One region of the Fictibacillus sp. 26RED30 genome, then DNA from elsewhere that is predicted to be linked to it. Evidence: riboswitches for the same ligand, from Rfam matches in the RefSeq annotation. Region 1 holds a riboswitch; each other region holds the start of a gene.

The links. Region 1 has a riboswitch for S-adenosylmethionine ahead of IHV11_RS14010 (sulfite oxidase-like oxidoreductase). Riboswitches for the same ligand answer to the same signal wherever they lie in the genome.
Region 2: linked by a shared signal. The riboswitch ahead of IHV11_RS10675 (2,3-diketo-5-methylthiopentyl-1-phosphate enolase) and the one ahead of IHV11_RS14010 (sulfite oxidase-like oxidoreductase) in region 1 are both predicted to bind S-adenosylmethionine.
Region 3: linked by a shared signal. The riboswitch ahead of IHV11_RS21180 (YezD family protein) and the one ahead of IHV11_RS14010 (sulfite oxidase-like oxidoreductase) in region 1 are both predicted to bind S-adenosylmethionine.
Region 4: linked by a shared signal. The riboswitch ahead of IHV11_RS01375 (methionine ABC transporter ATP-binding protein) and the one ahead of IHV11_RS14010 (sulfite oxidase-like oxidoreductase) in region 1 are both predicted to bind S-adenosylmethionine.

The regions. Positions count from the first base shown of each region.
Region 1 covers NZ_JACZDV010000002.1:260,890-268,715, reverse strand. The annotation lists gene IHV11_RS14035 (HAAS domain-containing protein) at 1-154, shown strand, start outside; gene IHV11_RS14030 (ATP-binding protein) at 330-1,214, shown strand; gene IHV11_RS14025 (vWA domain-containing protein) at 1,280-3,211, shown strand; gene IHV11_RS14020 (hypothetical protein) at 3,265-3,456, opposite strand; gene IHV11_RS14015 (hypothetical protein) at 3,634-3,924, shown strand; gene IHV11_RS14010 (sulfite oxidase-like oxidoreductase) at 3,955-4,623, opposite strand; SAM riboswitch class I at 4,727-4,834, opposite strand; gene IHV11_RS14005 (hypothetical protein) at 4,899-5,114, opposite strand; gene IHV11_RS14000 (S8 family peptidase) at 5,306-6,484, opposite strand; gene IHV11_RS13995 (hypothetical protein) at 6,820-6,999, shown strand; gene IHV11_RS13990 (carboxymuconolactone decarboxylase family protein) at 7,048-7,263, shown strand; gene IHV11_RS13985 (VOC family protein) at 7,313-7,684, opposite strand; gene IHV11_RS13980 (DUF1648 domain-containing protein) at 7,812-7,826, shown strand, end outside.
Region 2 covers NZ_JACZDV010000001.1:2,078,374-2,086,199, reverse strand. The annotation lists gene IHV11_RS10685 (carbon-nitrogen family hydrolase) at 1-649, opposite strand, end outside; gene IHV11_RS10680 (pyridoxal phosphate-dependent aminotransferase) at 671-1,837, shown strand; SAM riboswitch class I at 2,108-2,226, shown strand; gene IHV11_RS10675 (2,3-diketo-5-methylthiopentyl-1-phosphate enolase) at 2,304-3,545, shown strand; gene IHV11_RS10670 (2-hydroxy-3-keto-5-methylthiopentenyl-1-phosphate phosphatase) at 3,542-4,216, shown strand; gene IHV11_RS10665 (methylthioribulose 1-phosphate dehydratase) at 4,213-4,878, shown strand; gene IHV11_RS10660 (1,2-dihydroxy-3-keto-5-methylthiopentene dioxygenase) at 4,856-5,392, shown strand; gene IHV11_RS10655 (hypothetical protein) at 5,666-5,992, opposite strand; gene IHV11_RS10650 (AI-2E family transporter) at 6,229-7,317, opposite strand; gene asnB (asparagine synthase (glutamine-hydrolyzing)) at 7,476-7,826, shown strand, end outside.
Region 3 covers NZ_JACZDV010000001.1:1,513,526-1,521,142, reverse strand. The annotation lists gene IHV11_RS07835 (sirohydrochlorin chelatase) at 1-685, opposite strand, end outside; gene cobA (uroporphyrinogen-III C-methyltransferase) at 686-1,471, opposite strand; gene IHV11_RS07825 (DUF3906 family protein) at 1,484-1,705, opposite strand; gene IHV11_RS07820 (nitrite/sulfite reductase) at 1,720-3,348, opposite strand; gene cysC (adenylyl-sulfate kinase) at 3,373-3,972, opposite strand; gene sat (sulfate adenylyltransferase) at 3,938-5,134, opposite strand; gene IHV11_RS07805 (phosphoadenylyl-sulfate reductase) at 5,161-5,868, opposite strand; gene IHV11_RS21180 (YezD family protein) at 5,964-6,107, opposite strand; SAM riboswitch class I at 6,360-6,464, opposite strand; gene IHV11_RS07795 (sulfite exporter TauE/SafE family protein) at 6,677-7,576, shown strand.
Region 4 covers NZ_JACZDV010000001.1:284,758-292,583, reverse strand. The annotation lists gene IHV11_RS01385 (MetQ/NlpA family ABC transporter substrate-binding protein) at 207-1,025, opposite strand; gene IHV11_RS01380 (methionine ABC transporter permease) at 1,055-1,723, opposite strand; gene IHV11_RS01375 (methionine ABC transporter ATP-binding protein) at 1,716-2,741, opposite strand; SAM riboswitch class I at 3,056-3,186, opposite strand; gene IHV11_RS01370 (hypothetical protein) at 3,266-3,610, opposite strand; gene IHV11_RS01365 (anti-sigma-I factor RsgI family protein) at 3,731-4,960, opposite strand; gene sigI (RNA polymerase sigma-I factor) at 5,051-5,821, opposite strand; gene IHV11_RS01355 (thioredoxin family protein) at 6,282-6,629, opposite strand; gene IHV11_RS01350 (PQQ-dependent sugar dehydrogenase) at 6,634-7,686, opposite strand; gene IHV11_RS01345 (toprim domain-containing protein) at 7,690-7,826, opposite strand, start outside.

The DNA.
Region 1 (7,826 bases):
TCCAACCATGCTTTTTCTACCTGAATTTATAATCAGCCTGACCTCATTCGAAAAAGAAACGAAAGCCATCTTAACAATAAGTGTGCTGTTTGTAACACTTATTATCTATAACGTGTATACGTTTAAAAAAGCGAAAAAAGAGAACCGAATCTAAATGGTCGGTTCTTTCTTCTGAGTAGAAAGTGTTTAACAAACAACGTACTTGCACTGAAAAAGCTTACAATGTTACATTGTGTAAGGCTTTACACAGCAAATAAGTGGAAATACTGTTGATAGATGAAGTGATCTAGAATAATGGTAAGATCACTGATACAGAAAGGAAATTTGATATGAATCTCCAACTTCCGATTGAAATAAAAGAAAAACTGCAGCAAGATGCAGCAAAACGACTAGAAAATCTACCAAATGAATATAAAGAATTAATTGGGGAGCAGGGATATACAGCGCCTGATGCAGCATTGATTGAGGATGCAGTGATCGCGCTTGCTCTCGGAAAAAATGTATTGTTGAAAGGACCGACGGGTTCAGGGAAAACAAAGCTTGCAGAGCTTCTTTCAAATGTGTTCGGACAACCTCTGCACCAAGTCAACGCTTCTGTCGATCTTGATGCTGAAGCGCTGCTTGGTCATAAGACGTTAAGCTACAGCGAGGGCAAACAAGAGATAGAGTTCATTCCAGGACCAGTCACGAGAGCGGCAGCGAACGGACATTTTCTCTATATTGATGAGATCAACATCGCAAAACCAGAAACGCTGCCGATTCTAAACGGAATGCTCGATTACCGCCGTACGATTGCCAATCCTTTCACAGGTGAAGTGGTAAAAGCGCAGCGTGGTTTCAATGTCATTGCCGCGATCAACGAAGGGTACATCGGAACAGTTCCGTTGAACGAAGCGCTGAAAAATCGTTTTGTCGTGATTGAAGTGCCTTACATTCAATGTGATACGTTAAAAGAAATGCTAAAAAACCAATCTCAGCAAAAAGACGAAGAGGTACTATCCAAGTTTGTTCAGTTGTCGTCAGATTTGATCGGGCAAGCAAAAGCAGGTCATCTGTCTGAAGATGCAGCATCTATCCGTGCGTTGCTAGATGCAGCCGATCTCTCTGTTTATTTGCCGGCGAAGCGTGCCATTCAGCGCGCGATCGCAGACAAGCTTGAAGATGCGCGCGAACGCGCCCTCGTCGCTAACGTAGCCGCAACCCTGTTCGCGTAAGCTGGGAAATGGGGTCAGACCCCATACAATTTATTTCCCACGACGATTTTGGAGGTTTTCCCTAGATGAAATTCCTAGTATTTGCGGATACAAAGATCGATTCTTTTGTTCACATGCAACTGATCGATCTTTCCCGCTCACTCTCAAAAGTGGATAAAATGGACGTTTCGTTCTCGTATCACTCGTACCTTGAACGAAACAGCGGCGTCACACACGTCAGCCAGTTCTGGAACCCGTACCCGCGCGAAATTCAGCTGGAAGGCTGGAAATCGGATGTTTATTTGCGCAGCTATGGTACTCAGTTTCACACGGACGACCATGTGATCTGGGATACCTTGAAGCAGTTGAAATCTCATCCGCACCGTGAATTTCTCAAGCAAGTCCTTCTTTTTGCAGAAGATTATCGATTAGAACAGATCTGTGTTAGCGACCGGCCGGGGATGAAGCATGCTTTTAAGCTGCGAAAAGAAACGTTTCAGGTTCATTACAACCGTGAGTACCGAAAGCATATTCAGCAAAAACGTACACTTGATGCGTTTTTTTGCCATATCATTCTTTTAGCGAACAAACGATTTGTAGCCGTGCCAGAAGAAACGCAGAAACTCTATCAAGAACTGCGATCTCATTTAACAAAACTTACAACGGCAAAATCGACTGAAGATATAGCGGCTATCATCAGCGAAATGGCTGCTATCACACAAAAACATACAAACTTAAACGATATGAAAACCGCATATCGCAGTTTCAGCGATCAGTCGCAGCAAAGCAAAACAACTGGTGAGACCGATCAAAACTTTGACGACCTTACACGCAACAACGAAACGAAAACGAAGAAAACGATCACCAAGGATGAAGATTCAGACAAAGATAAAGACGATAAAGAAAAAGAGTCTCATTCTTCTTGGCATGATGAAACATCTGATCCGCAGGATTCATTTTTACAGATGGATCTTGATCAAGGGACAAACACAGACCTGTTAGGAGAAGGTGCGAGGGAAGCGGAAAGTGGTGACGCGGTGTTCGGATCGGTTCAAACGAGCGCTAAAAGTACAGACAACAACGACTTCGACACCCAAAACGAGCATGAAGCCGAAACCGACAACAACCAAAATGGTTCTGACTCTGCAAACCACTTCCCGTACGGAGAAGTGAACAAGAACGTAACCGAGCATTTCTTGCCAGCGAAACCGGCAACTCTCGACGAAATTGCTCAATACGACGAATATAACCAAGAGATCGCGCCATTCGTTTCGCAGCTGAAACAGAACTTTTTAAAAACGATGGAGCACAAACGAACAGCACCGAGAGAAGATTTGCACTTTGGAAGACTTGGAAAGAAGCTTACGAGGCTCGTAACTGATAAGAATCCAAGGCTTTTCCGGAAAAAGCAGGAATCTCCACAAGAACTCGATACGACGTTCACGCTCCTCGTCGACTGTTCAGCGTCCATGTTCAACAAGATGGAAGAAACGCAAAAAGGGATCGTGCTTTTTCATGAAACGTTAAAAGCTCTTCGGATTCCGCATTCTGTAGTTGGCTTTTGGGAAGATGCAGCAGATGCTTCTACTAACGATCAGCCGAATTATTTTCATGATGTGATCTCCTATCGTAACTCTCTGCATCAATCGGGAGCGCCGATCATACAGCTCGAACCACAAGAAGATAACCGTGACGGCTACTCCATCCGACGTATGGGTGAGGAGCTCGCAAAGCGTCCAGAGCAGCAAAAGATTCTGCTCGTTTTCTCAGACGGTGAACCAGCGGCTTTCGATTATGAATCGCATGGCGTACTCGATACACATGAAGCAGTCACTCGTACACGAAAGCATGGGATCGAAACGATTGGTATGTTTATCGCAAACGGAGAGATTACAGAGGAAGAAGAGAAGTTAATGCAGAACATCTATGGTCCGCAAAATGTAGTTGTGCCAAGTGCTTCGGAGCTTGTCGACTATTTGATGCCTGTACTTCGTAAGCTCCTTTTCAAATCTTTATAAAACGCCAAAACGCCTGGGGTAGTTAACCCCGAGGCGTTTTTTTTATGTATGTATCAATATTCCAGTAGCTTCAGCCATGCAAAGATTACTCCAACAAACCCCGTGTAGCTAAAGATCCTAACAGACCATTCTGGTAAGGCTGTTCGAAGTACGCTTGAAAATATGCCGACCACAATGATTGCGGCAAGTAAGATGTAAATGGAAATGATATCGAACGGAATACGAAAAGACAGCCATTGTTCCATCGCCAAACCTCCCTAGTAAGGATAATATCGGACAAAATGCCTATACATTAAGAACAATTCACGAAAAAAGCCGAATTTTTATGTGTTCGAAAATCGGGATATGAAGGGTAACATCGGGCACCGCAAATAGGGCAAACGCATATAGTATTACTAATTCAGGTGTTAGGAGTGAATGATGTGAATCAACGTGTAGTAGACGTCATTTTAGCAGAAGCAGAAGAAGAATACTTATCAAATAATAAAGATGGTACCACGTTTGCTGCAGAACTCGCCTTACTCGCCTCAACGCTTGTGACCGCGGGGGATTTTCTAGCTACGTTCAGTGCAGCGATCGCTCTCAGACAAGTGTATATCGATCAAGCGAACGATCTTAAAGACCAGCAAGAACAAGAAGCTCAGATGAAAGACATCCAAGATCAGATTACAGCGCTAAAAAATGAGATTAAAATGCTGAGGGGAAGAAAATAAACGTTCTTCCCCCTAATTTTTCATTTGGGATCAATCATACTCTTTCTTTTTCCACTCATCTTCAGGCATCTCAAATTCATCGCTCGAAAATCGTTCTTCTTTGAACGGGTCGCCGTACATATGAAAGCCGTTCTGCTCCCAAAAGCCTGGCTGATCCTCATCTAAGAACTCGAACTTACGAATCCACTTTGCACTTTTCCAAAAATAAAGATGCGGAACGATGAGACGAAGCGGAAACCCATGCTTTTCCGTTAACGGCTTGCCGTCAAAAGAGTGCGCAAGAATCACATCATCGCGTAACAGATCTTGGATAGGAACATTCGTCGTATAATCGTAATCAGCGTGGACCATCACAAACTTTGCTTTTGAATCCACATTTAAGTGCTTTAAAAAGTCAGTAAATTTAACACCTTCAAACGCATTGTCGAACCGTGACCATCTCGTCACACAGTGAATATCTCTTACTACTGTCGTTTGAGGCATCTTCATGATGTCTTCAAAACTAAATTCGACACGTTTTCCTACGAGTCCTTCTACAGATAACGACCATTTTTTCATATCGTAAACAGGAACGTCCCCCTCATGAAGAATAGGGAACTTTTTTGTTTCAACCTGCCCAGGAGGCAGGCGGTTCTCTAGTTTTTCATCGACTTGTGGGACACGCATCTTTTTAATGCGATTCGCTTTGTTAAGGTCCATACATGAACATCCTTTCTTTAGTGCGATTGATTCCATTTGAGGTAGCAAAACAAAAAACGCCCTCTTTTATAAAAAAAAGAGGACGAATGGTTCTGTTCACATCCTCTTATCTTTCAGTCTGTAAAACTGTTAGATGTAGCACCGTGCCTAACAAATTAGGTGGTTGCCGGGCTTCATAGGGCTAATTCCCTCCGCCTGCTCGAAATAAGAGACCGATTAATCGGCTTAAAAACGATATGTAAGTTACAACTATTATACAGTCAGGACATGAAAAATCAACTCGAAATGAGATCAGCCACAAAAGACATCTCACGAGAAATGCCTAGATACAGAACGACCACTCCAAAAACCGCAGTGCTGATCAAGAAAAAGTACACGATCTTTTCTTCTGCTTCCTTTTCACTCTGCCTTTTTTCCGTTTCCGTCGACTCACTCTTGCCAGAACCTTGAGACGTTTTTTTCTTTTGCTTACCTTTACCAAGACCAAACATAGCTGAAATCCTCCGCTTCTTACAGATGTTTCTGTTAACAGTTTTTCATGAAAGAGGAGGTTTTAAACCGTACACGTTACATTTATAGAAGGAAATTGAAGTTGTCACCTATAAAAAAACGAAAATAAAAAACCTCCAGAAGTGATAAACACTAACTTCCAGAGGTTTGGGAACATTTTTATTTATATCAATTACTGCTGAACAGCTGCCGCTGCATTTACGCGTCCGTTTTGGAACTGGCTGCCTGTTCCGGATACAGGATCAGCTGTGTTTTCAAGCGCTGCACGGATTTGAGAAGCACTCTTACCTTGAGCCGCCAGAAGTCCTGCTACACCCGCAACAACTGGTGATGCCATAGACGTTCCTGAGAAACTCGCATACTGGTTATTTGGTGTTGTTGAATAGATGTTAACACCTGGCGCTGCGATATCAACCCACGTACCGAAATTTGAGAATGAAGCTTTACGGTCGTTTTGATCAGTAGCCGCAACCGCGATCGCGTTCGTATAATAAGCAGGATAGCTAGGAGAAGATACGCCCTCATTTCCTGCAGCAGCAATGACTATAGAACCTTTGCCCCACGCATAATCAACTGCAGATTGAAGCGTTTGTGTGCCGCCTGCTCCACCAAGACTTAAATTGATAACTTGCGCACCTTGATCAGCTGCGTAACGAATGCCTTGAGCGACGTCATCTAAAGATCCGCTGCCGTTCGCATCAAGTACTCGAACTGCTAGAATAGAAGCTTTTGGAGCAAGACCTGCGATTCCCACTCCGTTATTTGTGTTCGCAGCCGCGATACCGGCAACGTGTGTACCGTGCTCGTTCTCATCCAATGGATCGTTATCGTCATCTACATAGTCGGCACCTTTAATGACTTTCCCAGCAAGGTCTGGGTGGTTATAGTCAACGCCTGTGTCAATTACAGCAATTTTTACAGAGGAAGAGCTCTGCGTAGTATCCCAAGCTTGCTCAGCTCCTACTTTTTGTGGCGCATATTGCTGACTTTGATAAGCAGGATCGTTTGGTACATAGCTTGCATGGAACGTTAAGTTAGGTTCCGCATACTCAACAGAGTCAAGATTTTCATAGTTCTTGATCGCATCTGTCACACTGCCGTCTACTTTTACGACTGTAAAGTCTTTTGTAACCTCAACTACTTTACCGCCAAGTTGTGAAACTTTGTTTTTCGTATTAGCTGCTGCTGAAACAGAATCTTTAAAATGAACAATAATTTCTTGTGAAGCAGCTTTCGTTGCAGCCGGTGTAAAGGAAGCTTTCGACACCTCCGAATTTGCAGCAGATGCTGGCAATGCTAATGAAACAAGTAGTGGTAATGTTGCGGCAGTCGCCACGAAACGCTTTAACATAAAAATCACTCCTCTGTTGTATTTACCAAGCAAGCTTGGCTCCGATGGTAAGGAATTCAACAATTTTCAACAAAACCCTTTAATACTATTCGAAAATAATGATTATTTACCAAAAGACTACAATCACAGAGAAGATATTACTACAAGAGATTCTAGGTCCGCATGACCTATTTATTATCTTAAAATATAAAGTGGGTAGGTGATAAGTCTCAAATTCGACAGAAAGCGCATTCAGTCTCATCCCCTTAAACAGAAACATAGGACTACTTTGAAGAATGGTGTAAGGTAAAAGGGAAAGAAAAAAGAAATTTTTTATTTGAGGAGGAGGAATACAGATGGCACGTTTACCAGAAGTAGATGTGGAAGGAACACCCTTTAAGAAATCCCTTGCTAACGCACCAGGTATTCTAGATGCTTTTCAGCAGATGGAAAAAGCGCTGAACGACATACTAGAGCCTGAACTTATGGAGATGCTCCGCTTACGAGCGGCCTCAAACAATGGGTGCGATTACTGACAAAGCATGGACTACGGGACTCTGGATGAGTCCTCACGAAAAACGGCGATGAAGCAAGGAAACGCAGAACTATCAGAACGTGAGAGTCTAGCTCTCGAACTCGCTGATCACATCATGGCTTATCACGGACAACTGCCAGATGAATTATACAATCGACTCACGAAACATTTTTCAAAAGAAGAGATCATTGCGCTATTCTTCCAAATCGGAAGCAAAAACGGAGCCAACTGGTTTATTATCGCGATGGGAATACTAAACGATTAAAAAATAAAACGTCCAGATCACGCATGCGATCTGGACGTTGTTTTATGTATTATCTATGCTGGTCGATCAGGATTAGGTTTCCATCTGGATCTTCAAGAGTCAAACTCGCAGGACCCTCACTCGTTTCATCCGCTTCAGTCGATAACGAAATTCCTCTTTCTTTCAGCTGTTTCTGCAGCTCGCGAATATCAGTGAAATTTTCAAGATTTTTCGCATTTTGGTTCCATCCAGGGTTGAAAGTCAAAATATTTTGCTCAAACATACCTTGAAACAAGCCGATAACCGTATCCTCATTCTTCATAATCAACCAGTTATGCTCGATGTTGCCACCTAAAGATTCAAATCCTAAATTTTCATAAAAAGCTTTTGAACGGTGGATATCTTTTACACTTAAACTCACAGAAAAAGCACCAAGTTTCATAAGATCCTCCTTAAAATATCTGATAATTTAACTATAGATATCTTTTACCCTGATTACAATTCAATTCATGACGAAACTTTTCATCGAAAAAAAACGTATAGCATAGGGTAAGGAGGTTGAAAAGTATATGTATGAAGGCCGA
Region 2 (7,826 bases), on a different contig from region 1:
TAGCACGTGCGATAAGCAATGCTCGCCAATGAGATTGTCTTTGAATCGGCCATTCGGCAGGAACGAACAATATTTTTGCCCCTTTTAAGAAAGGAGCACGGATCCATTCAGGAAAACGGATGTCATAACAGATAGCAAGAGTGGAGAGGTTACCGTCGATTGTAAACAGATTGCTATTACTGCCGGGGGAGATATATTTTTCCTCTTCCATAAGTGTAATGAGGTGAGCCTTTGAATAGGTGCCAACCTGTACACCGTTTCTGTTGTAAGTGAATGATGTATTGTAAACTGTGTTGCTTTTACGATACGCGATAGACCCACCGACAATATTAATATCCAGCTCTTTAGATAATCGACTTAACCATTCCTTTGCTTTTTTACCATCATGATCGCTAATCTCACCTAATCGGGTAAGATCATACCCAGTATCCCACAGTTCTGGTAGTACGATCGTATCAGGATTATGATGTTTAACGGCTTTACGAATTTTATTTTCGATGTGTTTATAATTTTCATCAGGTTTCCCATATTGAATGTCAACTTGTATGCAGGCAATTTTCATGATTGTACCCTCCAGGTTGTAAAAAAAGTCTTTACAGAATTTCCTTAAGCGTATAACATAACTGATTAGAATTTCAAGAACATTCAAATTAGACTGGAAGTGATCGTCGTGAAACGTTTTGAGCAGGCAGAAGTGATGGGGAAACTGCCAGAGCAATTTTTCGCCAAGCTTGTAAAAAAAGTATCTTACTATGTAGAGCAAGGCTTTGATGTTATTAATCTAGGACAAGGGAATCCTGATCAACCAACTCCACAGCATATTGTTGATGCATTAAAAGATGGAGCTGATAGACCTGATTTTCATAAGTATTCACCGTTTCGCGGACATGGATTTTTGAAGCAGGCAGCTGCCGATTTTTATAAACGAGAATATGGAGTAACACTCGATCCTGAGAAAGAAGTAGCCGTACTCTTTGGCGGGAAAGTAGGTTTAGTAGAGCTATCGCAGTGCTATTTAAATCAAGGAGATGTTGCACTCGTTCCAGACCCGGGATACCCTGATTATTGGTCAGGTGTTGCAATGGCTGGTGCTACTATGGAGACGATGCCCTTAAGAAAAGAAAATGACTTTCTCCCGAAGTATGATGAAATAGATAAAGAGGTACTGGAAAGAGCAAAGCTTATGTTCTTAAACTATCCGAACAACCCGACTGCAGGTGTTGCCACTGAATCCTTTTTTAAAGAAACAGTGGAACTCGCTAACAAACATGATATTCTCGTGTGCCATGATTTTGCTTATGGAGCAATCGGATTTGATGGACAAAAGCCGGTCAGTTTTCTACAGATAGAAGGAGCAAAGGACGTAGGTATAGAGATTTACACCCTTTCTAAAACGTATAACATGGCAGGATGGCGCGTTGGATTCGCGGTTGGAAACGAAACTGTTATTGAATCTATTAACCTTCTTCAAGATCATTTTTATGTAAGCTTGTTTGGAGCTGTCCAGCACGCAGCGGCTGAGGCATTGAACGGACCACAGCAATGTGTGGATGAACTGGTAGATACATATGAACGTCGCCGAAATGCATTCATCGGACGTTTGAACGAAAACGGCTGGAAGGTAGCATCGCCAAAAGGTTCATTTTTCTGCTGGCTGCCTGTACCTGAAGGGTATACTTCTGAAACTTTCGCAGACTATTTACTTGAGAAAGCACACGTCGTAGTCGCGCCAGGAATCGGATTCGGAAGCGAAGGCGATCGGTATGTACGTGCTGGCCTTTTAACGTCTGAAAAACGTTTGATTGAGGCTGCAGATCGAATTGCTAAATTAATTTAAACCACTCCTTTGAGAATTTATTGGTAACTAGTGTTTACCTCCACTGACATTTGATTGTAGTGCAAGATGGGAGACTCCTGGGGGACGAGTGTGGCAGGTGAGACCCTTAAGGGCGCAAAGCGGCAAGGGGCTCACCGCACGCCCCCCGGAAAGCGAGCATCTGGAACGGAAATCAAATCACTTTCAATACACTGAAGAAAGAAGATAGGGTTGACAGATCCTTCATACCCTGTCATAATCACAATTAAAATTATATTCTAACAATTTGCACTCTTATTAAGAGCAGGTGGAGGGACTAGCCCGATGAAACCCGGCAACCATTCAGTTAATTTTGCTTAACTGAAAACGGTGCTAATTCTTGCAGTCGAACGTTGACTGAGAGATAAGAGGAAGTGGAACTGTCAATATGTAGACACCCCTTCCTCGTGAAGGGGTTTTTTGTGTTTTTGAAAGGAGAACGACAAACATGAGTAAAATTACAGCGACGTACTTAGTACATGATAAGAAAGAGAACTTACAAAAAAAAGCGGAAGGAATTGCACTAGGACTTACAGTAGGTTCTTGGACAGATCTTCCTCAACTTGAGCAAGAACAGCTAAAAAAACATAAAGGGATTGTGGAAGAGGTCATTGAACTTCCTGAAGATCCACGTGCTGATCAATTTTTAGGAAGTAAAAGAACTAAAGGCTTGCTTAAGATTTCCTATCCATCAGCGAACTTTTCAAATGATATTCCAGCAATTCTAACGACGGTTTTCGGTAAACTTTCGTTAGATGGTGAGATCAAGCTCGTAGATTTAGAGTTTGATAGAGAGCTAGAAAAACAATTTCCCGGTCCGAAGTTTGGAATAACAGGAATTCGAGATATCTTAGGCGTACATAACCGTCCACTTGTTATGAGTATTTTTAAAGGGGTACTCGGAAAAGATCTTTCATTCTTCAAGCAGCAATTATATGAGCAGGCCATAGGTGGGGTAGATCTTGTAAAAGATGATGAAATTCTTTTTGAGAATCCACTCACTCCTTTTGAAGAAAGAGTGAAAATCGCTAAAGAAGTATTAAAGTCTGTTCACGAGCGAACAGGCGAAAAGACGCTCTACGCAGTTAACTTAACAGGCAGAACGAGTGAACTTCAAGATAAAGCGAGGCGCGCAGCAGAATTAGGAGCAAACGCATTACTATTTAACGTTTTATCTTACGGACCAGATGTATTGCAAGAACTGGCCGAAGATAAAGAGATTCCACTACCGATCATGGCTCATCCTGCACTATCCGGAGCTATAGGGTCATCATCACTTTACGGAATTGGTTACTCAGTATTATTAGGCAAATTGCTTCGTTATGCAGGAGCAGATCTTGTGTTGTTCCCATCTCCATATGGAAGTGTAGCACTTGATCGTCAAGAAACATTAAGCATTGCGGATGCCTTAACAACAGATAGCATCTTATTAAACAAATCGTTTCCAGTCCCTTCAGCTGGTATCCATCCAGGACTAACTCCGGTTTTATACAATGACTTTGGTTTGGACAGTGTTATAAATGCAGGTGGAGGCATACATGGTCACCCAGATGGAGCTGCCGGTGGAGCACGTGCTTTCCGTCAGGCGATAGATGCCGTTGTTAAAGGAGAAGACTTTGAAAGTTTTGCTGAAAAACATGCAGAACTTCAAAAAGCATTAGAGCTTTGGGGTGGTGTTCCTGTAAAATGACAACTCAACACCGATCGGTAATCTTTTGTGATTTTGATGGGACAGTTACCGAAAAAGATAACATCGTCGCCATCATGGAAGAATTTTCACCTGAGGGATGGCAGCCGATCGTAAATGAAATCTTGAATGAAACGATCTCGATTCGAGAAGGTGTAGGAAAAATGTTTTCCAGAATTCCTTCGGATAAAAAGAAAGAGATTATTGAATTCGTTTTAACACGTTCTAAGATTAGAGATGGCTTTCAGGAATTTATTCAATTTACTCAAAGCGAGAGAATTCCGTTATACATCGTTAGTGGCGGCATTGATTTTTTTGTTCATCCTGTTTTAGAAAACAAGCTAGATTCACAATACGTATTTTGTAATGCCAGTGACTTTACCAGTGACACGATAAAAATCACTTGGCCGAATGCGTGTGATGATCAATGTGACAATGATTGTGGGTGTTGCAAACCGTCTGTTATCAGAAGACTTGAAGAGAAATATTCCCAAGCAGAAAAGATTGTGATCGGTGATTCAATTACTGATCTTCAAGCTTCTAAGATGGCTGATGTTGTTTTTGCAAGAGATTATCTGATTGAAAAATGCGAAGAAAACCAAATACCATATACTTCATTTGAAACGTTTCATGACATCATTCATGTCTTAGAGAAAAGAGGTGTGAAAAGTTGAGTAAACAACAGCGTTGGAATGAGCTTGCTGATGTAAAGGATGAGCTGGCTTCACGGAACTGGTTTCCTGGAACAAGTGGTAACGTATCGATTAAAGTAAGTGACTCACCGCTCAACTTTTATGTTTCTGCAAGTGGAAAAGATAAAACAAAGCGTACCTCTGAAGACTTTCTTTTAGTAGATCAGTATGGGGATCCGGTAGAAGAAACGCATTTAAAAGCTTCAGCAGAAACAGGCATTCATTGTGAAGTCTATCGATTAACGGATGCAGGCTGCTGTTTACACGTTCACACCGTGGATAATAATTTAATCTCTGAGTTATATGGTGATGTAGGGAAGATTACGTTTCAAGGTCAAGAACTGATAAAAGCTTTTGGAATATGGGAAGAAGAAGGAAGTATCACGGTTCCTATCGTTGAAAATTACGGTGACCTTTCGAAGCTGTCAGAAGCGGTAGGTGCTGTTATAAATACGGATACCAAAGCTGTCCTGATCCGCAATCATGGTATTACCGTATGGGGCAGAAATGCTTTTGAAGCGAAGAAACACCTAGAAGCTTTCGAGTTTCTGTTCTCTTACCATATCAAATTACAAACTTTAAACGTTTTAAATAAAAATCAATCATTTGGAGGCGTTAAAAATGGCACAACTACGATTTCATGATAACAACGAAAGAATTGAAAAACAAAGCGAGGTAGAATCGTACTTAAACTCACAGGAAGTTATTTACGAAAAGTGGGACATTGAAAAACTTCCATCACACCTTCGTGAAAATTTTTCGTTAAGTGATGAGGACAAAGAAGAAGTGATTCAAACCTTCCGCAGTGAGATCGATGATATTTCTGAGCGTAGAGGGTATGTAACAGAAGATGTTATCTCCCTTTCTGATGCGACACCAAACTTAGATGAGCTTTTGAAAAACTTCTTAGCAGAACATCATCACACAGATGATGAAGTACGATTTATCGTTTCTGGACATGGAATCTTTGCGATCGAAGGACCTAATGGAAGGTTCTTTGATGTAGAGCTTGAGCCGGGAGATCTAATCTCCGTTCCAGAAAATTTCCGTCACTATTTCACGCTGCAAGAAGATCGTAAAGTAGTAGCGGTCCGCATCTTCAAATCAAAAGAAGGCTGGGTACCGATCTACGATAAACAGCCACAAGAAGCAAAATAATAAACCTTTCACACCATTTTACTTGAATGAAATGGTGTGTTTTCTTTTGTAATGAGAGAGTAGTTGGCGGGTAAGAAGCTCGTCCGGCGGCAGACAAGCAGGCTGGACGAGCGCCATACAGAAAATACGAGCAAAGAAAAAGCATCGGACTTTAATATTAAGTAGTTCAGTTATTGTGGAAAAACTTTAAAAAACAAACTAAATAACATTTGAGTTTATTGCTCTGAGCTTTTTTAGAGAATTTTTTTCTTTAAAGCCCCCATAAGTAAATCTTCACTTATTTTTACCTTTTCGAAAATGTCTTTTATCAGCAGCACTTAGTATAAATAAGGTGGCAACACCCCATACAATCGCTTGTATTAGTATTGTCATCAATTCACCAAATGACATTAAAAGTAATATTATTGGACTAAATAAAGTTAAAGATAAGCCTATAAAAAATGCCAACTTTTCAGGTAATTCCTTTATTTTATTTAACATTTTTTCACCATCCCCCTTAAACAATCTTGCCCTTTTACGGAACAAGACTAATATCTCTCCAATTAAATTGCAACATAAATTACCTAATCCTTTTGTTATTTTTAGTACAACAAATAACAACTATAATCACACCCAAATAACGGAATGACAATAGTTGTTGTCATTCCGTTAATTCATATGAAATTTCACTTGTTAATTCGGCATTAAAAACATGAATAACCCTTACATATCAATAAAAAATCGAGTATAAAATCTTTGCGATTTCATACTCGATTTCCTATGCTAAATCTTTTGTTTCTCCACGTTATCTGAACTACGTACTTAATATCCGATGCTTTTTCAAATTCCTCATTATTTTAAAGCTCTTTTGATTTTCTTAGATTGATTAAACGATAGGTGTGCAGGGCGATAACCTTAAGAACCGCATATACTGGAACGGCTAGAATCAATCCAAGGAGACCACCTAGACTTCCTGCTACAAGCAAGATAGAAATAATTGTAAGCGGATGGATATCCAGCTTTTTACCCATAACTTGAGGAGAGATTACATTACCTTCGATCTGTTGAGCGATAACCATAACAATTAGTACTTTGATCACCATCGCCGGCGAGTCAACGACCGCTACGATCAGCGCAGGAACGACTCCAATAATCGGTCCAAGGAACGGAATAACATTTGTGAACATCGCGATAATGGCTAAGATCAGTGAATACTCGATTCCAATTACGAGATAACCGATATATAGCATGGTTCCAACACAAACACTGACGAGGATTTGACCTTGGATGTATGAACTAAGGGCGATGTCCATGTCTTTTAGAATTTTTGTTCCATTCGTACGCTGTCTTTCCGGAAGCGTTTGAAGTACCATCTGTGGAGCTTTTTCACCCTCTTTTAACATGTAATAAAGAATGAAAGGAACGGTAACAAAAATCATAATAATGTTTGTGATGATTCCAATAAAGTTTGCGATGTTCGTACCGATTGTTTGAACACTTGTAGATAAATAGGCAGTTACTTTATCAGAGATTTCTTTTACATCAAACTGGTCACTTTCTTGGAAACGGCTGACCCATTCATTTTGCTGTAAATCATTTAGCTTAGAACGAATAGCATCGATTAAAGCGGGTGTATTCTCGATTAAATTACTTACCTGTCTTTGTAATATCGGACCAATAGAATAGAACAGCAATACGAATAATCCGATAGCAAGCAAGTAGATGAGAAGGATGGATAACACCTTCGGCACATTTCGCTTATGCAAAAATTGAACGACAGGCCGGAACAGATAGTAAAGAACACCGCCAAGTAAAAACGGGAAGAATAGCGTTTGAACAAGAACGACGATCGGCCTGAAAATAAAATCAATCTTTGTTCCTACTAAAATAATTAGAAAAATGAGGAGAAATCCGTAACCGATACGAAAAAACTTCGACTGTGGCATTTAATGATCACCTTTATCTTCTGAAATATGTATTCATTATATACAACTTATAAGAACATACACAAATTTTAAAAAAACACCTGTACAAGGATAAAAGCATATGCTGAGTAATGGGCATAGATACTAGAAATGGAGTTTGTACAGAAAGGATGAAACCAATGTGCGGAATAACGGGTTGGGCAGATTGGAATCGTAACCTCACACATGAAAAGAATATATTAATTAAGATGGCCTCTCCATTATCAAAAAGAGGACCAGACGCACTTAATGTATGGAGTACCACACATGCAGGTTTTGGTCACGCAAGGTTAGCAGTTGTAGATATTGAAGGCGGCGTTCAGCCGATGACAAGAACGAAGAACAAATTGAATTATACACTTTGCTATAACGGAGAGCTGTACAACACAGAAGATCTCCGGAAAGAACTTTTACAAAGAGGGTACACGTTTGATGGGCATTCCGATACGGAAGTTTTACTTACTTCTTATATGGAGTGGGGAGAGAGTTGT
Region 3 (7,617 bases), on a different contig from region 1:
TAGGATGGTAGCCAAGGGTGTCACAAAGAGCTACGTTTTGTGTGGTCTGCTGCTGATAGCGAGTTATCGTATGTTTCATCCCATTTATTAATAGTCCTGAAAATAGAAGATAAGGCACAACGATAACCTGCTCATATGATTCGCTACTACTCCAGAGTGCTTCCTCAAAGCTTGGTTCTGAACCAGTTAGAAAACAAGCTTGAATACTAGGAATTCCATAATGATTTTGAACGTTAGATGCTATTGCTTCTAGGTCCCGCTTTACATCTTGATCGGTGCTACCTCTGCCCACTAGAAGGACATGTGAATTTTTTCTTAACGTAACTGCGCTTTTGATGATCTTCTCCCATAACAAATGGGAAATGGCTTCATGTACACCGAAAGGGCGTCCGTAATTCACTTCAACTTCTGGATATGTAGCCTGCAGTTGCTGAAGTTCTTTCGGTATGTCTTTTTTTATATGGTTCGCACTTAATAAGAACACAGGAATGACAGAGATGCTTGTTGCTCCTTTTTCTATACAGGTTTCAAACCCTTGAGCGATAGAGGGTTCACTAAGCTCTAGAAAACAAATCTCCTTAATGGACACATCAACTTGAGCCATACAGAGTCTCACAAATTCTTCTGCTTCCATACGTCCTTTTTCCAATCTTGTACCGTGACAGATAAAGAGCAATGCCTTCATTTACAATGCCTCTCTAACGTCAGCAAGCTTATTCCGTTCATCGTTCAGCTGTTCAAACCATTTCAGTTCACTGCGAAGACGAACGACCTCACCAACAATGATCATACTGGGATTCTCAATATGTTCTCTAACCACAATATCTTCAATCGTATCGAGTGTACCTGTAACGGTTCGTTGACTTTCTAAGGAACCCCATTGAACGAGAGCAACGGGTGTTTCTTTACTTTTTCCGTTTTTCGTTAACTGTTCGCAAATATAACCTAGGTTGCCCACTCCCATATAGATCGCTAACGTATCAATACCGTTCGCTAGACTTTCCCATTTCAGTTCATCTTCTTCGCCTTTTTTGCGATGACCTGTAACGACTGCATAGCTTGAAGCGATGTTTCGATGTGTAACAGGTATGCCCGCATAAGCTGGTGCTGCAATCCCTGATGTTATCCCTGGAATGACCTCAAACGGTATGCGACTTCTGGCAAGTGTTTCTGCTTCTTCTCCTCCTCTTCCAAACACGAAGGGATCGCCACCTTTTAGGCGAGTTACTACTTTTCCTTTCTGAGCGTGTTTAACTAAGAAACTGTTGATCGTCTCTTGCTTCATGAAATGGTAGTTTGGCAGTTTACCGCAATAAATTAAATCGCAATCGTTTTTTGCATAAGAGAGCAGTTCTTTGTTTACTAATCGATCATATAAAATGACATCCGCTTCCTGTATACAACGCAAACCTTTTACGGTTATCAACCCTGGATCTCCCGGACCAGCTCCGACAAGATACACTTTTCCCATCATCATCACTCCTTAAGAATTTAATATTGTTTCACGTTCATAGAGCACAAATCCGTTCCCTGTACGAATACGTTTCTTTTCATAAAGAGAGATCTCATCAACTTCAGGCTGTTTCAAAAAGTACTTCTCGAGCTCGATGTCAACCAACTGAAAAGCCTGTTCGTCTGTTGAAGCGGCTATCACAACAGGAATAACCTCTGATTTCAAAATCACTTCAAAACGGTATAAATACATAGAAAGACCCCCTTTTATGAGACTTTTTCTTCTAACTCTTCTGCGATTCGGTCCAGTTCTATTTGAAGCTGTTGAAGTCCCATTCGGTCTATATAGTCAAAAAAGCTTTCGGATGGAAGTTTCTTTTCTTTAAATCCAGTAAGGAATCGTAAAAGTACCTCGTCAAGTGAATCTGCATGAAACTTTCCTTTTAGCTTTTCATTAAACTTTCCTCCATCATCAAGTGTGCCACCCACATAAATCTCAAAGGCTTGAACCATCTTCTTCTCTTTCGTTTTTAACAATACACCTTGAAGACCAATATCAGCGATCTGACGCTGTCCGCAAGAGTTAGGGCAACCTACCATATGAATGCGAACGGGAACATCGAGTGCTATTTTTTGATCAAGGTTCTCAGCAATTTTACGCATCCTTTCTTTCGTTTCAACGAGTGCTAAGTTGCAGTACTCGATCCCTGTACAAGAGACGGAATGTCCTATAAAAGAAAGAGGCTGAGTAGTAATGCGTTTGAAAATGCCTTCTTTTAAAAGCAAGTCGACGTTTTCGTGTTTCACATTCGGAATAATTAAGTTTTGAGAATTCACCGTTCGAATTTCACCGTTTCCGTAGTTCTTAGCAATTTCAGCAAGCTCTAAAACTTCATCAGCATGAAGTCGACCAACAGGTACGTTAAAGCCGATATAACTTAATCCGTCTTGCTTTTGAGGATGAACACCATAGAAGTAACCGCCGTTCCATGTTTTAAGAGCATCTCTTCCTTTAGAGTGAAGCGGTCCGGTATATTCTAATAGCTTTTCTTTGAATTTATCTGGTCCCCAATCTGCCATTAAGAATTTCAGGCGTGCAAGGTGCCGTTTTTCCCGATAACCGTAGTCACGGAAAATCGTAGTAATTGCGATCGAAACTTCTTTGACCTGATGCGGCTCAATAAACACATCAAGGGGCTGTGCTAAGAATGGTCTAGATGAAAGACCGCCGCCTATCTTTATGTGAAAGCCAGGAATCTCTTTATCTTCTATTTCCTTAAAAGCTGGAGTAAAGGCCACACAGTTGATCTCAGCATGGGCACTATTGTTCACATTTGAACTAATGGACATTTTGTATTTTCTCGGCAAATTAGAGAAATCTTCATTATGCTGAAAGAACTCATAAACTTCCTTTACAATTTCAGTGGTATCGAAGAGTTCGTGTGGATCGATGCCCGCGATTGGGTTCCCCATGATGTTTCGCGTAATGTCCCCGCATGCACCTGCGCTCGACAACCCAACTGCTTCTAACCGATTAAAGATATCTGGAAACTGTTCAATCGTCAGCCAGTGAAATTGAATGGCCTGTCGTGTCGTGATATCGAATACGTCTCTTCCGTAATCTTTGCAAATATGAGCCAATGCTTTTACTTGTTCATAACTTAAAATGCCAGATGGAACATTGACTCTCATCATAAAATAGCCATCTTCTTTAGGACGCTGCAAATAGAGTCCTGCCCACTTGAAACTATCCCATTCTTCTTTCGGGATAGAGGAGAAGCCATTTTCTGCGTAATAAGGAATATCTTCAAATATTTTTAAGCCGTCTTTTACGAGCTTTTTTTGTTCGGTCTTATTAATCTTCGGATTTTCTGCCCACGTCTTTTGATATGCCATTCTCTCATTCTCCTTTTTATTTAGTTAAATCAGCTTCCTTTTTTCCAGAAGATTTAAGATGCTCTCTACAATCTCAGAAACGCTTTGTTCGTTAGTATATATGGTGAAATCTGGTGAAATTGGTTCTTCATAAGGTGAATCAATTCCAGTAAAGTCAGGAATTTCACCTTTTCTCGCTTTGCTATATAAACCTTTTGGATCTCTTTTTTCACATTCTTCAATCGGACATGAAACGAAAATTTCTATAAATTCCTCTTCTGAAACGATTCTTTTCGCCATTTCCCGATCTTGTATAAAGGGAGAGATAAAAGCTGTAAGTACGACCGTTCCGTTATCTACAAAAAGCTTTGATACTTCAGAAATGCGTCGTATGTTTTCACTTCGATCATCATCAGAGAATGAAAGATCGCGGTTTAATCCGTTTCGAATGTTATCTCCATCCAATACATAGTTTCTTATGTTTTGATCATACAGCTTTTGCGCCAATGCATTAGCTACCGTTGATTTTCCTGATCCTGAAAGTCCTGTAAACCAAAGTACAAAACTTGAATGGTTGTTTTGTTTTCGTCTTGCTTCTTTTGAAATTGAACTATCGTGCCAAATGATATTGTGCGGATTGCTCATTTGAATCTCCTATTCTATGATTTGCATCATTTCGATTTAGTCCATTTATTAATACCTCTACTACTTCTTTTCGGCTGAACGTACTAGGTGGAAGTTCTCCATTACGAAGAAGCTCTCTTACCTTAGTTCCAGATAAGATGACATGTTCTTCCGTTGGGTGTGGACATGTTTTCGAAGAAGCCATACCTTCGCATTTATTGCAATAAAAGCTATGTTCAAAAAACAACGTTTGGATGCCGATCTCATCTTCTGTAAACTGTGAAAAGATCTCTTGTGCTTCATACGTTCCGTAATAATTTCCTACGCCAGCATGATCACGACCTACGATAAAGTGTGTGCAGCCGTAATTTTTTCTGACGATCGCATGAAAAATGGCTTCACGAGGACCTGCATATCTCATCGCTGCAGGAAATACAGCAAGAAACACGCGGTCGATAGGATAATAGTTTTTTAGAAGAACATGATAGCTTTCCATTCGAACATCAGCTGGTATATCATCAGACTTTGTTTCCCCTACGAGCGGGTTTAAGAAGAGTCCGTCTACAATTTCAAGTGCGGCTTTTTGAATATATTCATGAGCACGGTGAACGGGATTTCTCGTTTGAAAACCTACTATGGTGCTCCAACCTAGTTCGTTAAATCGTTTTCTCGTTTCACTCGGATCGAGATGATACTCTTGAAACAAATTTTTCTTAATACGTCTAACTAGTGTAATCTCGCCACCTACATAAACAGAATGTCGTTCGAACAGCTTCTTAACTCCTGGATGATTTTGGTCGGATGTCTTATAAACTCGCTCTGCTTCAATTTGTTTAACAGGAGTATAAACATCACCTACTTTAAGAATCCCGTAGGTTACACCATCGTATGTTAAACGAACTTCTTCACCTCTTATAAGTGTTGATGCTGTATCAGAATCTACCGGTAACGTGATGGGCAAGCTCCAAACCGTTCCATCGCTGAGCCTTATATCGTGGACAACGGATTGATAATCTTTTTGGTTTAAAAATCCTGTTAAAGGACTATAAGCTCCAATCGCGATCAATTCAAGATCGCTGAGTGCAGTTGCATCAAGAATAATTTCTTTTTTAAGGTTGTGATGTGGTGTATCAGGCAGGAACTGAGTGATTAATTGCCCTCCATGTGGTTGAATCGTACTCATAAAGTCTCTCTCCTCCTAGTATTTCTCTATTTATTCTCGTGAAGCCCACATTCTAGTTTTCCTGTACCTGACCATCGACCGGCACGAAGGTCGTCTGCGTTAACAGCTGCCTGTGTACATGGCTCGCAGCCTATACTTGGATACCCATTGTCGTGTAGTTTGTTATACGGCAAGTCATGTTTATGTGCATACCGCCATATATCCTTCCACGTCCAATGAATGAGCGGACAAATCTTGATGCTTTTAAATCGCCCGTCCCGATTAACAAATTGCGTGTTCTGGCGGGTAGGTGACTGTTCACGGCGTAGACCTGAAAGCCAGGCTGTTACTCCGTTTAGTTCTTCTTCTAAAGGAATCACTTTTCGAATCGTGCAGCATTGATTAGGATTTAATTTCCAAAGCTCTTCACCGTGCTTACTCGCCTGTTCTTCAAGAGATAAAGCCGGTGTTTTCAATTTGATGCGAAGAGAAGGATATCTTTTCTTCGCTTCTTCAATCACTTCATACGTTTCTAGAAAATGCAGATGGGTATCAAGGAAAACAATTTGAGCATCCGGCTTTACTTGATGAACAAGATCCACTAAGACGCTTCCTTCAATTCCGAAGCTGCACGCATAAACCAGATCATCTTCATACGTTTCATAAGCCCACTTCAAAGCATGCAGCGCGCCTTTTGTGGGGTTTTCACTATCAAAATCACGGGTTTTTTCGTCCCATGTTTCGTACGTTAACAATCTGCTACCCCCTTTTCGCCATAAAAAAAGCGGCTTTAACGTTTTTAGGGCTTTGCCCATTCGTTAAAACCGCCTCTAGTTTTCTAGTCAGCGAATTATTTAATTCTTACCTTCTCGTTCTTTTCAAGCTGTATCACTTTTCCATCTTGAACGACTAAAGTGATTGATCCAAATTTAATACTGCTCAGCATTTGTTGAAGCTGAGGAAGAAAATCGTTTGCACTATTTTCGTTCGCCACTCCACTGCCTCCCTTTCTAACATTCATATCTTTTAAAGGCTCTTTCCTAAAATTGTTGTTTTCTAAGTCTTACTTTTTTCTTCTTTGACTTTTGATTGAAGTGGAAGATGCGATACTCCTGTGGCTCACCGCCTGCCCCACGGAAAGCGAGTATCTGCAACGGAAATCAACTCTTTCAAAAGCAACAATGAATATGAAAACAACAATAAAAAAACCTTCCCATTTCGGAAAGATAGTGGAGGTAAACATATTACCTTATCTTCCAAAATGTAAATACATTCTGCTGGAGTTAGCACCTTACAAACGCAGGTTGCCGGGTTTCATCGGGCCAGTTCCCTTCACCACTCTGGATAAGAGTTTAAATTTTATAAAATCATAACATATCTGAAGTGGATATCAAGACCTATTTTTTCATTTTTCTATTTTTAAAAAAAATTAAACAAACAGTTGACTTTTTATGTTTTTGAATCATATAGTAATAACTAAAATTTAATCCGTATCGCTGATCGGAAAACCGAAGGCTCTTAACACTACTTGTTAAGGGCCTTTTTATTTTGAGGAGGAAAAGTATGAAAAAGTTGATTGTATTAGCTCTAATTGGTCTTTTTGCACAGTTAATTGATGGATCACTCGGTATGGCTTATGGGGTTACATCTACATCTTTGCTCTTAGTAGCTGGAATTGCTCCTGCAGCTGCATCTGCGTCCGTACATCTTGCCGAAGTCGTAACCACTGCCGCATCCGGCGCTTCACACATTAAATTCGGAAATGTTGATCGGCAAGTTGTTACTCGATTAATTTTGCCGGGTTCGATCGGAGCATTTGTAGGTGCTTGTTTTTTAAGCAACCTTCCTGGAGATCTAATAAAGCCGTATATCTCTATCTTTTTAATTATCCTCGGTATATATATCTTATATCGTTTTCTGTTTAAACTTGGAGAGAAGAAAGCGAAAGTAAATGGTAAACCTTTTACAAAGAAACAGCTTATTCCACTTGGATTAGTAGCTGGTTTTTTAGATGCTACAGGTGGAGGAGGCTGGGGTCCGGTCACCACTCCAGTCCTAATGGCAAAACAAGACATGAAAACCAGGAAGGTAATCGGTTCTGTAGATACTAGCGAATTTGCTGTAGCTGTATCTGCTTCAATTGGATTTTTCATCGCACTCGGCTGGGAACAAGTTGAATGGCTATGGGTTGGTGCATTGATGCTAGGAGGAGTGATTGCGGCTCCTATTGCTGCATGGCTAGTTCGTCTCATTCCTTCTCACATATTAGGGGTACTAGTTGGTGGATTAATTATTATCACCAATACCCGCACCCTTCTTCATACTCTAGGCGTTTCACATAACATGTTGTTTTCGATCTACTTTGTTCTTGTTGCTTTTTGGGCAGTAGGGATTATCTATGCGGTAAAAAGCAATTCAGAAAATAAAAATCCGGAATTTTTAAAAAATTCAGTTGACTATTGAGAATGACCTATGTATTATAAATCTTAATTCAATATTCAAAT
Region 4 (7,826 bases), on a different contig from region 1:
ATGTTCGTAAGTTTTTGTCGAAAAGCCTATAAATGACTTTGAAGGACTATAAAAAATTTTGTCGGCCTATAAATTAAGTTCAAGTGCCTATAAGTGTAATCGCAGGGTCTAAAAGTTAGTTTGAAGGACTATAAAGTGTTGTTGATCGATCTTTACTCAAAAAAAGAACTGACTTTAATATCTCAAAGTCAGTTCTTTTTATAAAATTATTCCGTAACTGGCACTACTGCACCTTCATATTTCTTCTTAATGAAATCTTGAATCTCTTTAGAACGTAAAGCTTCTACTAAAGCTTTAACAGATTTCTTATCTTTATCTCCTTCACGCACCGCAATGATGTTTACGAATGGAGAATCAGATCCTTCTAATGCGATCGCATCCTTTTGAGGATTTAATCCAGCATCGATCGCGTAGTTTGTGTTGATTAGTACGGCATCGCCTTCACCGTTCTTGTAGGCTTTTGGAAGCATACCCGCATCAACATCTGCTTTAAATTTAAGCTTCTTAGGATTTTCTACAACATCCTTAATTTGTGCTTCTGCTCCAGCACCTTCTTTAACTTTGATCAATCCTTCTTTTTCAAGTAACCCAAGCATACGGCCATGATCTGCTACTGAGTTAGACATGATAATTGTTGCGCCCTCAGGCAGCTCATCTAATGACTTATACTTTTTAGAATAGATTCCGATCGGCTCAAGGTGGATGCCACCTGCGTTTTCGAATTTGTATCCGTGATCTTTCATTTGAGACTCTAGATAAGGAACGTGCTGAAAGTAGTTCGCACCGATTTCTTTTTCATCTAAAGACTTGTTTGGCAGTACATAATCTTGGAACGTTTTGATCTCAAGTTCTACACCTTTTTCTTTCAAAAGAGGTTTTGCTTCTTCCAAAATTTCAGCATGTGGTACGTTTGAAGCACCTACAATGATCTTCTCGTCGCTGATTCCGCCTTCTGTTTTGTTCCCGCAAGCAGCAAGTGCTGCAACAAGAACGGTTAATATAAGAACAGATAATACTTTTTTCATATGAACTTCCTCCTTGTTGTCTTAAAACGTTATCTCTTATCTAATGCTGTTGTAATGCGGTCACCGATCCATTGGATGACGAAAACGATGACTAAGATAAGTGCAGTTGAAATTAATGTTACATCCGCGTTGTCTCTTTGGTAACCTTCCATATAAGCCAAGTTTCCTAAACCACCAGCACCAACAACTCCAGCCATCGCTGTATAACTTACGAGTGCAATCGCGGTTACAGTGATACCAGAAACAAGAGCCGGCGTACTTTCGGGAATAAGAACTTTAAAGATAATCTGAGCGTTTGTAGCACCCATTGATTTCGCTGCTTCGATTACCCCTTTATTAATCTCTCTCAAAGCGATCTCTACCATACGTGCATAAAATGGCGCAGCTCCTACGATTAATGCAGGGAGTGCAGCTTCAGCTCCAAGCATCGTTCCTACGATTAAACGTGTAAAAGGAATCAATAAGATGATTAAGATAATAAACGGAATCGATCGAAACACGTTAACGATTATAGCAATTACGCTGTTTAAAAACTTATTTCCCCACAAGTTTCCAGGAGAAGTTAGAAATAACGCCAATCCTAGAGCCAGTCCTAGGAAAAATGTAATCACTACAGAGATGGCTGACATATATAAAGTTTCATTTGTCGCTTCTAATAGAACATCCCATTGGACATTCGGGAACCATGTACTAAGCATTATGAATCACCTCTACTTCAACCTGTACACTGTTTAAAAACTCCATTGCACGAGCTAGTGCAGATTCTGTACCTTTAATCTGAATGAACAACGTCCCATAAGGTCCATTCTGAGTTTGCGTAATCTTTCCTTGTAGAATATTTACATCTACCTCATACTTACGAATCAGTTCCGTAATTAATGGCTGTCCTGCTCGTCCACCAATAAAAGTAAGTTGGACAATTCGGCCTTCCGGAAACTCAGAAATAAACTGTTTGATCGTGTCCACTGTTTCTTCAGGTTCTGTTACTTGTTTCACAAAATCCTTCGTGATTGGTTCTGTCGGGTTTTTGAAGACATTTAGGACATCGCCTTCTTCCACTACTCTCCCCTGTTCCATAACGGCTACACGGTGACAGATCTTTCTGATTACATGCATCTCATGTGTGATAAGAACAATGGTCAGATCTAATTTTTGATTTATCTCTACAAGCAGATCAAGAATGCTGTCAGTTGTTTTAGGGTCAAGTGCAGAAGTTGCTTCGTCACATAAGAGAACTTTCGGCTCATTCGCAAGAGCGCGCGCGATACCTACACGTTGCTTCTGCCCTCCACTTAGTTGCGAAGGATAAGAACCACCACGACCTTCCAATCCAACTAGGTCGATCAGCTCATCAACACGCTGTTTGATCTTTGCTTTTGGATAACCCGCAATTTCAAGAGGAAAAGCAATGTTTTCTCTTACCGTGCGAGACCATAATAAGTTAAAGTGCTGAAAGATCATTGAAATTTCTTGTCGTGCTTCTCTTAACTTTTTTGATGACAGCTCAGACATGTTTTTGCCGCCAATCGTAACCGTACCGCTAGTCGGTCGCTCTAGCATGTTAAGGATGCGGATCAGTGTACTCTTACCTGCACCACTGTATCCGATGATTCCGTAAATCTCTCCTTGTTTTATGTTTAAATCTACCGTATCAACAGCCTTTACTTCACCATCTTTGGTTTGAAAGACTTTACGGACTGCCTGTAAATTAATCAAGATTCTTACCTCATTTCTTATCTAAAATAATGCTTTCTTTAAGTAATCAATGTTGTTCTTGAAAGTGGCTGATCTCCGTTTCAGGTTGCTCGCTTTCCGGGGGGCGTGCGGTGAGCCACACTATGCTTCGCACTATAGGTGTCTCACCTGTCCCGCTGATCCCCCAGGAGTCTCGCACCTTCCACTACAATCAGCTTTTCAAAGATGAGAGTTTAGAGAATACCCAAAAGGAATTCTTTAGAAAACAACCAAACAAAAAAATGCCTCTCTGCTTCAATATGAGCAGAAAGGCATATTATATTCTATGCACGTTCTCCTCATCTCCCAAGACTACTTAAAGTCTTGCAGGAATTGGCACCTTTCTAGTTCATCATTCATAAGAATGCAATGATCTAGCGGTTGCCGGGTTTCATAGGGCCAGTCCCTCCACCTCTCGTGATAAGTAAAAAAGTGTTACTTTATTAAATTAAAGCGATGCATATTTGAATCACTGTGAAGAATATTATCATCCATGTCGATTCGTGTCAAATATTTTTAGCAGTTCGAACGAGTACACCAGCAGATATCTCTTCCCAATGAGAGCTTAAGTAAAAAATCGCTTCCCATTTTAAGCGTTGTCTGAGTGTTCCCTGAAATTCAATCATCTCTTGTCTCAATAAAGTACTCAGCTTCATTTTCCCCTCAAGCAGCATACATAGATATTTCGGATTCCCGGTAAACGTGACTGTTCTGTTCCGCTCTCCTTCTCTGTATTCAATGTTCAGCGTCGTTTCGTCCTTACATTTAAAGCTAGGCTTCACCGGGATATTATAAAGAGAAAGATACGGACTTTTTGCTATTTGACTTTCAAAGTAACGGATATCCAACATTAAAAATCCCCCCGAATTGGTTGTTACTTCACCGATTCTAGAGGAATATTCATATACCTTTATAAACCCTTCGACAGCAGCCAGGAATCGTAATTGGTATTACGACATGTTATCTCATAATTAGTGTTTATGTTTCTTTTCTTGCTTTCGATGTTCACCTTTGGAACGCTTATGATCATCATTAAAATGTCTGTCTCCATTCCATTGCTGTCTCTGCTCATGTTTATTACGGTCATTTTCTTTTTGTCGCTTGTTATGATTCTTATCCTGATATCTGTTTTCTTTTCTATGCTCTTTATTCTGATCGTAATCCCTATCATGGTTTTGTGTTCTGACAGGTTCCTTCATCTTTTTAGGTTCTACTCTTTGCTCTTTTTGCTGAATATGATTTCTATTGTTATTTTGATCATTCCTTTTGCCACGCTCTTTGCTTTTACGTTTTTCATTCGTATTCTTTTGAGGCTTCACAAGGTTTTTCTCGGTCGGTTTAACTGAGCTTCGGTGTTCCGATTTTTTTTCTTCATTATTTACTGGCTTTACCTTGACCTCATGAGGTGCAGCCTTTATTTTACGAGGATGCGGTACGGATTTAATATTTTTTGAAGAAGTAGTATTCACTTTTAGCTCTTGAAACTTCACTTCTTTAATCTTTTCTTCTTTAAGGTGTTTATCGTTCTTCGTTGCTTCTTGGAATGCTGTATATTTACCTGAAGATACGCCTAATTGTTTCGCCTTATCGCGAACTTCTTCGTTTGTTTCAGAAACAGTAATCGCAACAGGGTATTGAACGACAGCTTTTTTAACAATTGAATCCAATGCAAGATCCAATTCCTGCTTCGTTTTCTTATCACTGGATTTATCGGATACTGTAGTGATAAGCATGGACTGATTCTCTTCCATATAGCCTTCTCGCTGATAAGCTTTGATCAGTTGATCCGCGAATACTTCAAACGGCATACGATCATCGGTAGAAAAATTGTATTTCTTAATGATTTTTTTTGCTTCGTCATTAAAAGCATCCATTTCAACCACTCGCATATTATCATCTACGCCAACCTCAAGGCTTGGATTGATATCAAAACTAACATAAGCAGCCGCGGCAGAATGGCTGCTGTTGGGTAAAAGACCTGAAATAAAAAGAAATGCAATTAATGCTGCCACTGAAAACGAAATAGATGGCAGCACAAAAAGACTTCTTTTCTTGTGTGAAAAATAAGAAGCCTGATACTCATTACCTATAAGAGGTCTTTTACCTGCTGGTACTCTTACTGTGACAAAGGTTCCGTCCTTCATGAGAAGAGTTGCTTTTTTATTCTGAACTTCAATAACGATGCCGCTGCCGTTCTTCAATGATATCCCTCCCGCATGTAGCAGGATCAGTATAAATTACAGGCAAGAGAACATTACATTCCCTTGCCTAGTAACCTTATTTACCTCACCTTATGGCTGAATGTATGATTTCAGCGCTTGAAAATCGCCTAAATATATAAGTGATACTGCTATTATATACTTTCGATTTCTCTCTATGGTTTTACGACTACAGGATACCATATTTAATAAATCTTTTATTGGTAATTGCTTTTTTTCTTTTAGAAACGCGGCAAGTTCTTCGTTCTCAGCTAAAAGACGAGCAATTTCTTTTGCATTTTCGCGAGCATCCACATGCTTCGGACAATGCTTACTTAAGACTTTAAAGTTCAATCCGAACGATTTTAATAACTTTTGATACTCTTCGATCTCATAAACGCGATTCTCAACTTGAATCTGGTCTTCAAAATGATCCATCGCAGCTTTTTGCTCTGCATAACTTTCTTCTAAGCGACCTTCTTCATCTTCTTCATCTGGCTGTAAGAAGATTAATCTGTTCTGACGGACTTCTTTACGAATGTAATCAATAACTCTTCGTCTAATAACCATATCGGCGAAGGACAAGAAACGGCTACCTTGACCTTCTTGGTATTGATCAATCGCTTCGTTGAAGGCAAAAAGACCTACACTAAACTCGTCCATCGTACGATCTATATATTGACTGCAAACTTTCGATGTTACTTTTTTAATGAATGGTTGGTAATCACCGATCAGTTCGTTTCTTAGTTTCTCATCGTCTTTTTCTTGAATCGTTAGAACTTTATCTTCTATACTTGTTAATTTATTGTTCGATAATTTATTTTTTCCAATAGGAAATACTGCATTTAAATTTAAAGATGCCATGTTTATCAATCACCTCTGTTAAAGAATTGCTTTGCATTTTGTTTCGTTTATTAGTGAATCGTATATTTTTATCTCAAAAATAAAATCATTCTTATTTACCACAATAAGCTAGGGAGCAAACATGCAAACAAGCTCTCCTATTCATTTATACCATGACTTTTGACATTTGTAGGATACAGTTCTATAACAATATTACAGCGTCCGTAACATTTGTGACGTTATCGTTAAAGTACTGAATTTGCAAAACAAACTGATAATTGTTCAATTACCTTGATAAACCCCTCTACTAAAGTCATCAGCGTTATTTCAAAATAAAAAAAAACACCCTTTATTGTTACAAAAGGGCGAGTGAACGACATTAAATTCCCATATTTTTCTTGAGATTTAACCCCCGAAAAATAAGTTTTTTTGTAGAATTAGACGATGAAATAAAAAATGTGGGGTATATCCCACATTTTTTTCACCCTTTATATTCCTTTTCCACTAGTTTTAACATGGATTTATATATATTTCCCGCAGATTGAAGTGCATAAATACGATCGATTGCAATTCCTCTAGAAAGAATGAGTAAACATGGCACGCTTGTTACCCCATACTTGGATGCAAGCTCGGGCATCTCATTAATATTACTAACACCTACAGCGATATTTTCATCTTTTTGAACACGTATCGTTTCAACTGCTACCTCAAACATTCTTTTTCCCATTTTACAAGTTCCACAAAGCGGAGTCTCTAGGTATAGAAAGTACGGATTCTGCAGCGATTGTTCAATAACGGTGTTCCAATTTTTTCGAGTGATTTCTTTCATGGTATTACTCCATTACATTTTTTAGTGAAACTTTTAGCAGCACATCATCATCGCTCGACGGCTGTCCTCTACCATCTTTGTTATTCGTAACAACATATATGTGATTATCTTCAATAAGGATATCACGAATGCGCCCTTTATTGGAAACAATAGTGGTTATCTTCTTAGAAGACGTGTTAACCTTTATGACACTTTCGCCTCTCAATGCTGCAACAAACAGATAACCGTTTTTATAATCGATGCCTGAAGGTGCCCACGTTTCACGACCAGAGTGAACCCACGGTGATTCTAGCCCTTCCTTTTTTTCGTCACCACGAATGATCGGCCATCCGTAATTTTTACCCGGATCAATTTTATTAATCTCATCATAGTTTGATGAGCCATGTTCAGCAGCAAACATCTTACCTTCATCATCCCATGTCATTCCTTGTGGGTTCCGATGACCGTATGTATAGACCGGTGAAGGATAGAACGGGTTGTCCTCTGGAACAGAACCATCATTATTCATTCTTAAAATTTTCCCAGCCAGACTGTTTAGATTTTGGGACAGCTCTTCTTCGCCACTATCACCCGTTGTGATATATAGTTTTCGATCTGGTCCCCACTCCATTCTTCCTCCATTGTGTGTGTAGCCTCCTGGAATATCATCTAGCAGGATTCTGCTTTCTTTCCATTCATTATTTTCAAAACGCATCTCGACAATCCGATTAACTAAACGATTCGATTTTTCATATGTATAATATCCATAAGCTTTTTTATTACTGTCGTAATTTGGGTCTAATAGAAAGCCAAGAAAACCTCCTTCCCCGTCATCAGCTATAGCTTCTGAAAATTTTGGGGAATAAGAGGTCTTTTTTTGTTTTGGCCCTAGTAAAACAAGCCCCCCAGTTCGTTCACTGATCCACATTTGTTTTGGGGTGCTGTTTATTTGCCACGGAATATTTAAATTTTTGCTCACGACATCTTTAGAAGTCGTTTTTACTTCATCTTTATTTGAAGGACTGCAACCACTCACTAAGCAAAAGGTAGTTAGAAGACTCAACCAATTCTTTTTCATGGCTTATCCTAAACAATTCTTTTGAATATTAAAGTGTGCACCTACCAATACCTTTGCGAGGTACATTAGAGGTGTTTTTGCAACTTCTCTGTACATCTTATTAATATATAAATGCTCTGCATTAGGCAATTCACGTTGCA